DNA from 2 places in the Exiguobacterium sp. U13-1 genome. Region 2 is predicted to be linked to the other one. Evidence: a T-box and tRNA genes for the amino acid it is inferred to sense, from the RefSeq annotation. Region 2 holds a T-box; the other holds one or more tRNA genes.
The links. A T-box is a leader RNA that pairs with one kind of tRNA and senses whether it is charged. The one in region 2 lies ahead of ileS (isoleucine--tRNA ligase), so its partner is inferred to be a tRNA-Ile.

Region 1 (7,444 bases), 430 kb from region 2:
GCATGATGCATAAGTAGAATGCCAGTTATACCATTGGACAGTCCGAAATAGAGACGAGTAGACATTTTAGAGTCAGGTTGAATTGGCAAACGATCACGAAGTAAGTAAAAGGTGAACGTAGAAACGAAAAAAATAATACAAATATTCATAAAAAAGATATTCACTGTTGCAAGCATCATGAAGCCCTTCCTATATCAAAGTTTCAATCCTATAGTCATTGTACGATATCAAGTCATGTAATGACATAAAAATGGAAAAAACAGCCTAATCGGCTGTTTTAACGAATTGGTGCAAATTTTTGAATCTCTTGAACGGCCTCATTCCATGAAGCGACACGAATGACATTATTCGGTACGGCTTTACGGTTATAAGGTGCGTCGAACAAGATGACAGGAATAGATGTGTCTTCTGCGATCTGCACAGCATTCTCTAATCGGTCTTCCATGAATAAATCGAGTGATAAATCACGGACGACTTGTACTTTGTCGTGTGATCCCGTCATGATCAAGGAATCAAGAGGAAGTTCGTGTTGTTTGATCCACTCTTCTGTTACGGGACGAACGAGCTCCGATCGTGCTGTCACGTAATGGAGATCATATTGCTTCCGCAAATTCCATAAGTGGTGGCGGACGTGTTCTTGAGGAATAGATTCACGATAGATCCCGGTCTCATGACCAGAGTTCACCATGTAGTCCCAAAATTCGATTTGATTCATATTGGTATACGTATGCAATTCATACTCGGACGCCTGGTCGAAGTCGATCGACGTTCCGAGATATTTATTCATGTAAGTGAAGCAAGAGGATGGATGTGTGATCGTTCCATCGATGTCGATTCCAATTTTCATTTACAGTCACCCACGTTCTAAAAATTTTTCTTCACTTAGTATAACATAGTCGAAATCGAGATACGAAAAAAGACTCCTCGCGAGGGAGGAGTCTTTAACTTATGCGTGGTTCGCTTTTTCGGCTTCTTTTTCAGCCTGTTTTTCGAGAACGATCGCATCAATCTCTTTCTTCAATTCTTCGACCATCGTTGCTTCCGGTACTTTACGGATGATTTCTCCGTGACGGAACAACAATCCTTCGTTGCGTGCACCAGCGATACCGATATCAGCTTCACGTGCTTCACCAGGGCCGTTGACCGCACATCCGAGAACCGCGACTTTGATGTTCGCTTGGATGTTTTCGATATAGTCTTCGATTTCTGCGGCAATCGACATCAAATCGATTTCGATCCGACCACATGTAGGACATGAGATCAATGTCGCCGCGTTCGCCGCGAGACCGAATGACTTCAAGACTTCTTTTGCAACCTTTACTTCTTCGACAGGGTCCGCTGAGAGAGATACACGAACTGTGTTTCCGATTCCGCGTGACAAAATCGCGCCAAGTCCAGCTGCTGATTTTAATGAACCAGAACGAAGTGGACCGGATTCCGTAATCCCGACGTGAAGTGGGTAGTCGAACGATTCAGAAGCGAGTTGATACGCTTCAAGCGCCAACTGTACGTCTGATGCTTTAAGCGAGACGATGATGTCATGGAAGTCAAGGTCTTCGAGGATCTTAATATGGTGCAAAGCACTTTCGACCATACCACGAGCAGTTGGATAGCCATATTTTTCAAGAATATGCTTTTCAAGTGAACCAGCGTTTACCCCAATACGAATTGGGATGTTTTTCGCTTTTGCTGCTGTCACGACGGCTTCGACCTTTTCGCGACGACCGATGTTACCCGGGTTGATCCGGATTTTATCGACGCCAGCTTCGATTGCCATAAGCGCAAGTTTATAGTTGAAGTGGATGTCTACGACAAGCGGAATGTTGATTCGGCTTTTGATTTCTGCAAGTGCGAGCGCATCACGTTCTTCCGGACAAGCGACGCGGACGATTTGGCAACCAGCTTCTTCAAGACGTAGGATTTCAGCGACTGTCGCTTCGACGTCGTGTGTTTTAGTTGTCGTCATACTTTGGATGATGACTTCATTATTTCCACCAATGACAAGGTCCCCTACACGAACGGGACGAGTCTTAGAGCGATGGACCATTTTCGGCATATCGAAAATCTCCTTTTGTGGCATACCGCCATATTGTTTATGTTTACCTTTTCTATCATATCGAACTATTCCCTAAAAATCGAGAAACAAGAACGAAAATTGAACATTTACAATTGTTTAATGAAAGAAGGGCGTCCGTCAATCCGTCGGACGCCTGATTTTAATACTCATTGGGGTTTACGTGAAGCGCGTGGCTTTGAGGAACGGGCAATCCATAATGGCACTAATGTGTAGACGAAGTGTCCAATTACGAGCACCCCGATTCCGAAGCGAGGATAATCGAGTTGGTATAGAAGCATACCAAGTGGGAAGGACCAGAGATTCGTTGCAACCGTATAAGGAAACGTTTGGCGATATGCCCACGGACGGGGAAGTAACAATCGAACGAATCCCTTCGTTAGATACGCCATGAACAACACGTAAAGTAATACAGCAATTGCGATAAAGATGAAATGAAGGATGAACCAAGCAACGATCGGGATGCTTTTTTGTAAAAAGAAGGAATCAATGATCGTCGTCCAAAGCGAAATCCAAGCTAATCCACAAAAATAAAGGGAAACATCTGCCAAACGAAGACGTAAAAACAGACGATTTGGAATTAAGGAAGTTTGTAAGTAATTAATCAGTTGACGTAAAAATGACAAGTGAATCACTCTTTCTACTGTTTTAAAACAGGTTTTAATTGTTTAATTTTGATTGGTAATAAAGGGTTTATGTGTAATGGTACAGATTAATAAAACCTTAACAAACGGATGTCGCAAAAACTATTTACAAGTTCACCGGACCTTTACATAATGGGGAAGTTGAGAAAATAAACTTTACAAACACATCAATCCACATGAAATAAAGGAGCTGGCAAGATGAACTATGATTTGCAGGAAATGATTTTCACCTTCATCGGTGGACTCGGGATTTTCCTATTCGGTATTAAGTATATGGGAGATGGGCTCCAAAAAACAGCAGGAGACCGATTACGTTATATCCTTGATAAATATACGACAAATCCATTGTTAGGTATCCTAGCAGGTATCGTCGTCACGATTTTGATACAGTCGTCGTCAGGGACGACCGTCATCGTTGTCGGACTCGTTAGTGCAGGTCTGATGAATTTACGACAGGCGATCGGAGTCGTCATGGGGGCTAACATCGGAACAACGATTACGGCTTTCATCATCGGCTTTAACGTCAAGGAAGCTGCGCTTCCAGCAATCGCAATTGGTGCTTTCTTGATCTTCTTCTTCAATAAAGAACGGGTTCAATACATCGGACAGATTTTCTTTGGCTTTGGTGCATTGTTCTATGGTCTCACTTTGATGGGCGACGGAATGGCTCCGCTTGAATCAAGCGTCTGGTTCCGTGAGTTGACGGTATCGATGTCGGATAACCCATTGCTGGGTGTCTTCGTCGGAACAATCTTTACTGTTCTTGTTCAGTCGTCGTCAGCAACGATCGGTATCTTACAAGAGTTGTACGCTGGTGGCATGATCGATATCAAAGCAGCTCTTCCGGTCTTGTTCGGTGATAACATCGGAACGACGATCACAGCAGTACTCGCAGCACTTGGTGCGTCGATTGCAGCTAAACGAACAGCAGCAGCACACGTCATCTTCAATATCATCGGAACAGTATTGTTCCTGATTGCATTACCAATCTTCTCAAGCTTCATCACATGGATCACAGGCACGCTTGAATTAGGTCCGAAAATGCAAATCGCCTTTGCACACGGAACATTCAACGTCGTCAATACGTTGATTCAATGTTGGTTCATTGCGCAAATCGCATGGCTTGTACAAAAAATCGTACCGGGTACGGATACGACGATTGATTCAAAACCGCGTCATCTCGATCAAAATATCTTGAACCAATCTTCGGCACTCGCATTAAACCAAGCGAAGCTTGAAGTGTTACGAATGGGTGAATTCTCAAAAGATGCGCTTGCAAAAGCACACCGTTACACGCAATCGCATGATAAAAAGGATGTATCAGAATCAGAACAGATCGAATATGCGATTAATCATTTAAATACAGAAGTCACAAGTTATCTCGTTAAAGTAGCGGCACATGATTTATCAGAGCGTGAATCAAATGAACACTCGTTACTGATGCATGCCGTCAATGACTTTGAACGAATTGGTGACCACGTCGAAAACATCGTCGAATTGGTCGATTTCCAAATCGTCAACCGGATTCAGTTCACATCATCAGCGAAACAAGAGCTTGATGATATGTATGCCTTGACGCAAGAAATCGTCGACTGTGCCGTTCGCGCCGTCGAAGAGGACGATGTTACACGAGCTCGCAAAGTTCTAGAACTCGAAGGTAAACTTGATGCACTCGAACGTTCATTCCGTAAACACCATGTCCTTCGTGTTAACGCTGGCGAATGTACGGGCCAAGCAGGGATGATCTTCGTCGATCTCTTGTCGAACCTCGAACGAATTGGCGATCATGCTGTAAACATCACGGATCTCGTCCTTGAACAGCGGACGGCATTAACGAACTAAGCGAAATACGATTTGTCTATGTCAGCTGATTTCAAAAAATGAAATCAGCTGTTTATTTTTTTGAAATAGCATATTGACAAGTTTCGCCACATCTCGTAATCTAGTAAGAGTAAAGCAACATACATCATGGCGGTGTAGCTCAGCTGGCTAGAGCGTACGGTTCATACCCGTGAGGTCGTGGGTTCGACTCCCTCCGCCGCTACTATTACTTAAGGACCCTTAGCTCAGCTGGTTAGAGCTGACGGCTCATAACCGTCCGGTCGCAGGTTCGAGCCCTGCAGGGTCCATTCAGTAGAACGCACCTCGTTGAAAAACGAGGTGCGTTTATTTTTGTTCCTCCGGGGAATAGTAAAGATATTGTAATAATATTCATACTATAGTAACTAAGGGAGAGCGAAGAGAGATGGAACGTAACCATACGATGATGCAGTTTTTTGAGTGGCATGTAGAGAATGATGGGAAGCACTGGCAACGCTTGAAAGAGCGGGCGCCTGAATTACGTGCTGCCGGCATCACGTCCGTGTGGATTCCACCGGCGTCAAAAGGTCAATCAGATGAAGATACAGGATATGGAATTTATGACGTATATGATTTAGGCGAATTTGATCAAAAAGGAACGGTCCGTACGAAATACGGTACAAAGGATGAACTCGTCGAAGCGATTCAAGTCGCTCGTGAGAATGACATCGCCATTTATGCGGATGTTGTCATGAACCATAAAGCAGCAGCCGATGAACTTGAGACAATCAATGTCGTTGAGGTCCATCCAGAAGACCGTTCGAAAGAAATTTCAGAAGAATTCGAAATCGAAGCATGGACGAAATTTACGTTCCCTGGTCGAAACGGAAAATATTCGGATTTTGTCTGGACACATGAATTCTTTAATGGAACGGATTTCGATGCTCGTGAAGAAAAAACCGGTGTCTTCAAGATATCCGGTAAAAATAAAGACTGGAACGATCAAGTCGATGACGAATTCGGAAACTATGATTATTTGATGTTCGCGAACATCGATTATAACCATCCGGAAGTACGTGAAGAGATGATCCGCTGGGGGCATTGGTTCCAAGAGACGATTGACTGCCAAGGATTCCGACTCGACGCAATCAAACATATCAATTATGAATTCGTTCATGAATTTGCAAAATCGATGATCGAGAAAAATGATGGCGATTTCTATATGGTCGGGGAGTTCTGGAAATCAGATCTCGATGATTGCCGTCATTTCCTTGATAGCGTTGATTACACGATCGATTTGTTCGACGTTCCCCTTCATTATAAATTCCATGAAGCTTCGAACCAGGGACAAGAGTTTGATTTAACAACGTTGTTTACAGATACGCTCGTCGAATCACACCCGACGAATGCTGTCACGTTCGTCGATAATCATGATTCACAACCAGGTGAATCACTCGAATCATGGGTAGATGACTGGTTCAAACAGCATGCGTATGCATCGATCTTACTTCGTAAAGACGGTTATCCATGTGTCTTCTACGGTGACTATTATGGAGTGCAAGGACCTCATCCTGTAGAGGGTAAAAAAGAAATGATTGATGCTTTACTGTATGCACGTTATCACAAAGCATATGGTGACCAAGAAGATTATCTCGATGATCCGCATTGCGTCGGTTGGGTTCGTCGAGGCGTAGAAGAAATCGAGAACTCTGGCTGTGCTGTCTTATTGTCGAATGCTGACATGTGCGAGAAGCGCATGTTCGTTGGTGAAGAGCGCGCGGGACAAGAGTGGTTCGATTATACGAACCACCAAGATCACCCAGTTGTGATCGACGATGAAGGATTCGGTGTCTTCCCAGTTCCAGGTGGAGGTGTCTCTGTTTTTGCTCCACGAGAAGTCGAGTAAATCCGAGGGTCTTGACTTGCGTCAACACAGGTTCTTTTGCTAGTCTTAAAGGGTATTGAAGTTTTCGAAAATAGCACAAAGGGGGACATGAACATGTCAAAATTTGAATTACCAGAACTCGGCTACGCTTATGATGCGCTTGAGCCACATATCGATGCTCGTACGATGGAGATTCACCACACGAAACACCACAACACGTATGTCACGAACGTGAATGCGGCGCTTGAGGGTACAGAACATGAAGGAAAGTCACTTGAAGAACTTCTTCAAAACTTGGATGCTCTCCCAGCAAACATTCAAACTGCAGTCCGTAACAACGGTGGCGGTCACTGGAACCACTCATTCTTCTGGAAACTGCTGAAGAAGAACGATGGAGCTGCTCCAACAGGGGAACTCGCGACAGCAATCGATGAATCATTCGGATCATTTGATGCATTCAAAGATGCGTTCGCGAAAGCAGCAACAACTCGTTTTGGTTCAGGTTGGGCTTGGTTAATCGTTGATGGTGGGAAATTGGCGGTCGTTTCGACACCAAACCAAGATACACCAGTCATGGAAGGCAAAACACCAATCCTCGGTCTTGATGTTTGGGAACATGCATACTATCTCAACTATCAAAACCGTCGTCCTGATTACATCAATGCGTTCTTCAACGTCGTTGATTGGGATCACGTAGCGAAGCTTTACGCTGACGCGAAGTAACGTGAAAATGAGCGTATCGTTCAATTGTGAACGATACGCTTTTTTTAATGCGGAAAATGATGGGATAGGTTGTTATGGAAAGTTTCCTTCTATATAATGAAACAAGATGACTTTTGAACGATAGGGGAGTACGCCATGGCTAAACGAATCACCGTACGAGGAAGACGGCGTAATCATCTGCCGCTTCGTCTGAATTTAATGTTCTTCGTCGTTTTTTTATTGTTTGCGATTTTGATTTTCCGTTTAGGAGTCGTGCAAATCGTCAATGGTGAGAAAATTTCGCGGGAAGTTCAAAAAACAGAAATGATCGCATCAAAA
Region 2 (7,444 bases):
TTTAATTGAATATCCACTGAACCTCTTCCTCTCTTACCGGAATCATTCCCAAAATGGCGTGCCTTGCGCGACGATCAAGTAGTCGAGCCATCGCTCGAAGCCAAACGGCATTGCGTCTTCTTCCCATTCCTCGAAATTAAGAAATTCCCCACTCCAGATCCGATTTCCTGCCGGGCGATTCATCTCGTAGACGATCCACTCCCCGTCTGGTCCTGCGCCGATCGCTAAGAAGTTTTCGGGACATTCCCAAATCTCGCTATACGTCAGGCAATCCTCGATCGAAAAGAGTTCGAATCCATCGTTGTAGGATAACGTTTCGTGCTGAAACAGCTTCGCCCCGTTATGTTGACGCAAGAACGCCTGATAGTCGTCTGCCGTCCACGCAGGTAACAGCGCGAGCTGTTCGTCCGTCGCCCCTCGGTTAAAGATGAAACGTTCTCGGGCAACATATCCTTCTTCTTTTTGGACCTCTAACAAACCGTCGACGAGTCGACCTTTTAATGCTTCTAATGCAATCATGATCTTCTCCTTAACAATATTCTTTCGTTGGTGCGAACGAGACACCGACATCGTGTCCGCCTAGCTGGACATCCCCTGCTCCTTGTAGCGGTTCAGTTCGAACGGAGGATAAGGCAAGGTGTTTAAATAACAAAGGCTCAAACGTCTCGACAATCGGTTGGAACGTCGCATCGACAGACAAGACGAGATCGATTCGTGCGTCCCGCGATAATGCTTGTGCCTTTCGTTCCGACTGGATATAGCGAACGAGCTCTCGCATCCAGCGTTCCTGCTCCAGTGCTTCCGTGATCCGCGTATCGAGCGTCACGGTGAGTCCACCACTCGTCGCAGCAGCAAAGCCCGTCTGGACGATTGGTTCGACGATGACGTCCGCTTGACGCACCTCGACTTCATCGCCTGATGCGGTCTGATAGATCAATCTTCCGGTCTCGAGCAAGTCTGAAGTCTTCTGTGCAGACAATTGTTGTAGCCATTGATGGATCGCGTTCGCTTGCTGTGCGAATTTCGCTCCGGCTGCGCGGAAGTTCAGTTTAAGACGGAACCGTGTCGTCGCTTGCGTCGTCAGGACGATTTGGACGTCTTTTACATTCAGTTCCTCTTGAATGATTGCCGTATAGTCCGACCACGAAAAGGTTTCACTCGATTGGACGCCTAAGCTAGCAAGCGGTTGTTTTACTTTTAAAGCGTGCGTATTACGTACTTGTCGTCCTAACTCGACGACAGACACGATTTGTGTCATCTCATATTCCAGATCAGGTCGGAGCATCTTTGGATCGGCAACCGGATAATCCGCTACATGTACGCTCATTCCTGTTAATCGCTGATAAACATCATCAGCAAGGTACGGCGTGAACGGAGCGAGTAGTCGTGCCGTCGTCGAAAGTGCGAAGTGAAGCGTCGTGTACGCGGCTTGTTTCTCTTCCGACCAGTCAGCTTGCCAGAAACGTTCCCGCGAACGGCGGATGTACCAGTTACTGATCTCATCGACGAGTTGCGCAAGACTCCGTGCTGCTTGAGTCAATTGATAATCGTCCATTGCATCCGTCACGTCTTGCGTCGTCTGATGGACACGCGAGAGCAACCATTCGTCGAGACGCGTTCGGTTTTGCGGACGTGAACTTTCAAATCCGTCCAGTTCGGTATACGTCAGATAGAACTGGACAGCATGATCCAGCGTATCGACTAGCTTTGATTTTGCTTCTTGAACGATCCGCTCGGCAAACCGTTTCGCACTCCACGGACTGCTGTCGACGAGTAGCGCCCAGCGCAGGCTATCAGCACCATATGCTTCGATTAACGCCACCGGATCGAGGGCATTCCCGCGACTCTTCGACATCTTCTGTCCGTTCTCATCGAGGACGTGCCCGAGTGCGAGGACGCGCTTATAGGCAGGCTGTCCCGTGAAGAGTGTCGAGATCGCTTGCAAACTGTAGAACCAGCCCCGCGTCTGATCGACGCCTTCGATGACGACATCGGCTGGATAGCGATTAAGCGTCTGCGTCCGTGACGGATAATGCTGTTGCGCGAACGGCATCGCTCCGCTATCAAACCAGACATCGATGACTTCTGGTGTCCGGTGCATCACACCCTGACACGTCGGACACGAGACCGATAACGCATCAACGTATGGTTTATGCAACTCGACAGATTCCGTCGATGTCGTCCGGTGCAACAAGTCCGCCTTGTTTTTCGGAACGAACGTCGTATCACACGCTTCACACTCCCAGACGTTCAGTGGGGTGCCCCAGTAGCGATTGCGACTGATGTTCCAGTCGACGAGTTGCTCAAGGAACTTCCCGAACCGCCCTTCCTTTACGTGATCAGGGTACCACGTCACAGACGCATTGTTCGCAAGGAGTTGTTCCTTGACGGCCGTCGTCTCGATGAACCAGTTGTCTTGTGCGTAATAGAGCAGTGGCGAGTCACATCGCCAACAATGCGGATAACTGTGCGTATAGCGTTTTTTCGCAAACAAGCGTCCCCGTTCCGCGAGCAGCTGGATGATCGCGACGTCTGACTCCTTGACGAATCGACCAACGAGTGGTGGAACGGCGTCCGTGTAACATCCAGCAGCATCGACGACATTAACGAATGACAGACCGTTTTCCCGGACGACCCGGTAATCTTCTTCCCCGTACGCTGGAGCAAGATGGACAAGTCCGGTTCCGCTCGTCGCTTGGACGAAGGACGCCTCGACGACCGTGTGACCGTTCTCTGGCGTCACGAAATCAAACGGTGGTTCATAACGCAAGCCGACGAGTTCCGCACCGAGCTGTTCGGATACGACCTCGACGGATTCTGAGAACAGTTCAGCGACTAACGCTTTTGCGACAATGAATCGCTCTCCTTCAAACGCTACTGTGACGTACGTCAATTCCGGATGAACCGCCACCGCGACGTTTGCGGGTAACGTCCACGGTGTCGTCGTCCATGCAAGTAGAAACGTCTGCTCCATACCGACGATCGGAAGTTTGACCGTCGCCGATAAGTCCGTTACGTCCTGATAGGCTTGCGCGACTTCATGGGAACTGAGTGACGTCTGACAGCTCGGACAATAAGGTGATACACGATGTCCCTTCGTCAACCAGCCTTTGTCATGGATCGTCCCAAGGATATGCCAGACGCTTTCGATATACTCGTCCTCCATCGTCACGTAAGGGTCATCCATGTCGACCCAGTATCCGAGTTTTTCCGTGAAGGAACGCCACTGTGTTTCATAAGAGAAGACACTTTCCTTACAGCGTGCGATGGATGCTTCGACGCCATAGTCTTCGATCGCTTGTTTGCCGGAGATGCCGAGTTGTTTCTCGACCCCGAGTTCGACCGGTAGTCCATGTGTATCCCAGCCGGCTTTTCGTTCGACCCGGAATCCTTGCATCGTCTTATAGCAGGCGACGGTATCCTTGACGGTTCGTCCGAGTGCATGACCGACGTGGGGTAAGCCGTTCGCAGTCGGCGGTCCTTCGTAGAATACGAATTCCGCTTCCGTGCGTTGCTCGATCGATCGTGCGAAGACCTGATCTTGTTTCCATCTGTTTCGAACACGCGCTTCGCGTTGTTGTACGGTTTCTGCTTGGTTTTGTGACGTCATCTCTTGTTCGCTCCTTTGTCGATAACTAAGAGAATACAAAAAAGTCCGCCCCCTTTGACAGGGACGGACTTCACCGCGATACCACCCATATTCCGCCGAGAATACTTATTCTCGACAGCACTTAGTTGCACACTATCATGTGCATTCCACGTAACGGTGGACACCCGGTCACGCTTACTGAATGGTTCAGCGTGACTTCTCAGAGAGGATCTTCATGATTGATCTGGCTACCGGCTCTCAGCAATCCAGGTTTTCTGTAAGGCAGAGGGACAATCATTACTCTTTCTCGTCAACGAAATGATATGCTCTTGTTGTGGAGAATCTTACCACATGACTTAAAGACTGCACAACAGCTTTTTACATTTTCTTGCAAAGGAGTTTTTTGAATGTTACATACTTTCCCAACGCTTAAAACGAACCGCCTCGTCTTACGCGAAGTGTTACCCGAAGATGCTACGAGTGTCCTCGCCTATTTATCAGACGAACACGTCGTCAAACAGATGGGACTCGACGCCTTTCAATCGGAAGCAGACGCGCTTGAAGAGATTGACTGGTATGCCTCGATTCGTCGAGATGGAACGGGTATCCGGTTCGGGATCACGTTACAAGAAGACGATGTCATCATCGGCAGTTGCGGTTTCTTGAATCAAGCGGAACGCCATCAGCGGGCAGAACTTGGGTTTGAGTTGAGCCCTGCCTATCAGGGACAAGGCATCGCGAAGGAAGCAGCGCTTGCGGTCATCGAATATGGGTTTGAGGAGCTCTCTTTAAATCGTATCGAAGCACTTGTCTTACCAGCAAATACTGCTTCACAACAATTGCTTGAACGGCTCGGATTCCAACGTGAAGGGTTGCTTCGTCAATATGAGAAAACGCGTGGACAATTCGATGATTTGTATATGTACTCGATATTGCGAAGTGATTGGTTTCAAATTTAATCTATAAAAACATTCCCTTCATTTCAAAATGATTGAAATCTAAAAAGATGATATTGGAATATACTGTTAGGTGTAAGAAATCATTTTTGTCATTTAAGGGGGAACCATCTTGAAGAAATGGATCGCAGCAGGTCTTGTATCATCATTAGCATTCGGTGTCATGCAGACATCAATCGTTGAAGCAAGTTCAACTTCAAAAGAAGTGGCTAAACTGAAAAAGGAAAAAGCAACACTCCAAAAACAACTAGCCGACGAAAAGAAAAAAACAAAGAAGTCGGAAAACGCCTATAAGACGTTACAAGGACAGCACACGAGCCTCTCAAAGTCTTATAAATCACTTGATACTAAGTACAAGAATCTTCAAATCGAGAACGAAGGGAACAAAAAGAAGATCAAAGAGCTTTCGACTGGGTATCGCCTTCTCGCATCTTCAAAATCACTTGTCACAGACGGAGCAGTCGTAACTGGTAAGTACAAAAATACAGAAAGTTTGTTGATGCTTGGTAAAACGCCATACGTACCATTACAATTGTTAGCAGACCTTTCAGGATTACCTCTAATCGAGACTTCCACCGCTTATGAAGTCGGAACACCACTTTCAGGTACATCACTTTCATCGATCCATATCGCCTCTTCATCGTTTGAATCGATTGAAAAAAATCAATCCATTTTAGCGAATGGTAAACTAAATAATCAAAACGTAATCTTATCAGGGTTCTTCAATGATGAATATGCTACTTTTAGTCTTGATCGAAAATATAAAAAATTATCTGGTCAACTGTCCCTTTTGACTGAACAAGCTTTGACAAAAAGTTCGAGTGACTTGAACTATGCGAGTCCAGAAGATGAAATGACACTTGTATTCTCCGACAATAACGGAAAAGAACTCGGTCGCTATGATGTTGTATATGGCGCGGATGAAATAGACTTTGATATTGATGTCACGGGTGTGGCGAATCTTCGTGTAACTGCAGAAGGAAACAGTACAGTTACTACATTGATTTCACCTGTACTGACAAAATAATAAAAAAAATACCTAGAAGAGATTATTAGTCATCTCATCTAGGTATTTTTTTCATCATTTATGCAATTCTTTGATTCGTTTGTGGGTATCAGTTATTTCTTCTTTAAACAGATAGACATGAGGATTGCCCTCAATTCATAATAAGCAACATCTAGTGGAGCAAGCTCAATCGCTTTTCGTGCATGATGCAGCAGGCACATTCCATATAATATAGTAGATGTACCATCAGTAGTGACATCATTATTGTTGTTCTTCCATGCTTTACTCCTTTCCGTTCCAAACCACTTCATCGATAGGAACGTGCTTTCATAAATTCAATGATTGGTAGTGTAACTAAAGCAATCGCGAACAAAACGATCAATAACAGATTCGCTGATTCACGTAAAAAGTAATCGAGACAGATGAATCCAAAAATCAGGACAATCAGGATTTTGTAGCTAACGAGGCCGCTTTCCGTCGTAATCTTTTTGCCGAGCTCATCTTCTGGCACAGGACGCTCGTCTTCTCCTGATCGTGCCCACGTAAAATACGAGAAGAACATGATCAATAGAATCGCCAATTGAACAATCGAGAAGAACGTTACATTGTTTTCGATGATCATACTAATGATGGTAAGACTCGCCACTATCACGAGCGTTACTAAAAATAAACCCGTTTTTTTCTTAGACATCCCATTCCTCCTGTTCTGAAATGAACAGATGATCGACTTGTGTCTGCAAGACTTTGGCGATATTAAACGCTAATTTTGACACTCCCACGGCTAAAGCCGCAAGCCCACACCTTTGGTGAGGGTGGGATTCTCAAGTGCTTGGCGGACTCAATCCATTTCTGCTTCGTCCGAGCCTTGAGGTAGGGGTGTGCCATCACCCCTCCTGAGACAGACCGTATAGGTTCTCAGGCTGATGGACTGTTACCATCCATCACAGGTGCGTATCGAATGTTCATCGCACCGACGGCGTCCCGATGTCCTTTAAACCCACAGGCACACGTATAGACCCTATCCCTTACCTTGTTCCTGACGGAACAGGATGGGCAGGTCTGACTCGTGTAGGCGGGGTTCACATACTCAACCTTGATGCCCGACAAGGCGGCTTTGTATTCGATGAAGGACGCGAGACGATAGAACGACCATAAGTGGAGGTTCTGGTTGTTTTTACGGCTTGTTCTTGCCGTCTGTCGGATGTTCGCCAAGAGTTCGAGGCGAATGACAGAGATTTTCTTCTGTCTTGCAAAATCGACGATGGCTCGGCTGACCTTGTGGTCCTTGTCCCGCATCCACCGCTGTTCCTTCTGATTGCGTCGTTTGATAGCCTTCGGCTTCTTCTTTTTGCCGAGTGCCTTCCGTTCCGCACGGAACTTGCGTTTCATATACTTGTTCTTACGACCGTTCCCGAAGAAACGGGTCGTGTCGTCATCGGTGACGGCGACCGCCGGCACTTTCAGTCCGAGGTCAACCCCCATCACCCGCACCCCCGTCCGAGGGACGGTCGGTACATGGACGGAAATCTGAGCGATCCACTTCCTTCCCTTCTTCGTGACCCTGAGCGTCCCGAGTTTGTTGGCAAGGAGTCGGGTATTCCGATTGTCCTTGTCAACCATGGTAGCACGGAATCGCATCTTCACGGACTTCCCGTCCATCCAAACGGGGAAGGAGATGCTCTCGAAGTCGAAGGAATAGTTCTGATTGTTCCAGACGCAGACCGGCTTTTTGAGGACAGGAATGCGTTTGAAATCCTCTTTCCTCGCCTTCTTGTAGATGCCGACGGCATCTCCTGCGAGTTGGTTCTTCACGGCGCTCGGAAGGGGGGTGTCGATGTCCTTGCTCGACCACCTCTTCCCGTCCTCGGAGGCGACCATGTTCGCCACGACTCG

Region 1: it encodes a tRNA-Ile, which carries the amino acid that the T-box ahead of ileS (isoleucine--tRNA ligase) is inferred to sense. The anticodon was not compared.

The regions. Positions count from the first base shown of each region.
Region 1 covers NZ_CP015731.1:1,360,893-1,368,336, forward strand. Annotated here, with positions in the region: gene ESP131_RS06880 (GGDEF domain-containing protein) at 1-179, opposite strand, end outside; gene ESP131_RS06885 (5' nucleotidase, NT5C type) at 278-847, opposite strand; gene ispG (flavodoxin-dependent (E)-4-hydroxy-3-methylbut-2-enyl-diphosphate synthase) at 947-2,056, opposite strand; gene ESP131_RS06895 (hypothetical protein) at 2,224-2,709, opposite strand; gene ESP131_RS06900 (Na/Pi cotransporter family protein) at 2,917-4,560, shown strand; tRNA gene ESP131_RS06905 (tRNA-Met) at 4,689-4,762, shown strand; tRNA gene ESP131_RS06910 (tRNA-Ile) at 4,774-4,847, shown strand; gene ESP131_RS06915 (alpha-amylase) at 4,964-6,424, shown strand; gene ESP131_RS06920 (superoxide dismutase) at 6,518-7,126, shown strand; gene ESP131_RS06925 (peptidoglycan D,D-transpeptidase FtsI family protein) at 7,262-7,444, shown strand, end outside.
Region 2 covers NZ_CP015731.1:1,795,773-1,803,216, reverse strand. Annotated here, with positions in the region: gene ESP131_RS09190 (GNAT family N-acetyltransferase) at 1-17, opposite strand, end outside; gene ESP131_RS09185 (SMI1/KNR4 family protein) at 43-519, opposite strand; gene ileS (isoleucine--tRNA ligase) at 530-3,610, opposite strand; T-box leader at 3,667-3,912, opposite strand; gene ESP131_RS09175 (GNAT family N-acetyltransferase) at 3,997-4,548, shown strand; gene ESP131_RS09170 (hypothetical protein) at 4,658-5,572, shown strand; gene ESP131_RS16785 (hypothetical protein) at 5,665-5,862, opposite strand; gene ESP131_RS09165 (DUF2178 domain-containing protein) at 5,859-6,242, opposite strand; gene ESP131_RS09160 (RNA-guided endonuclease InsQ/TnpB family protein) at 6,467-7,444, opposite strand, start outside.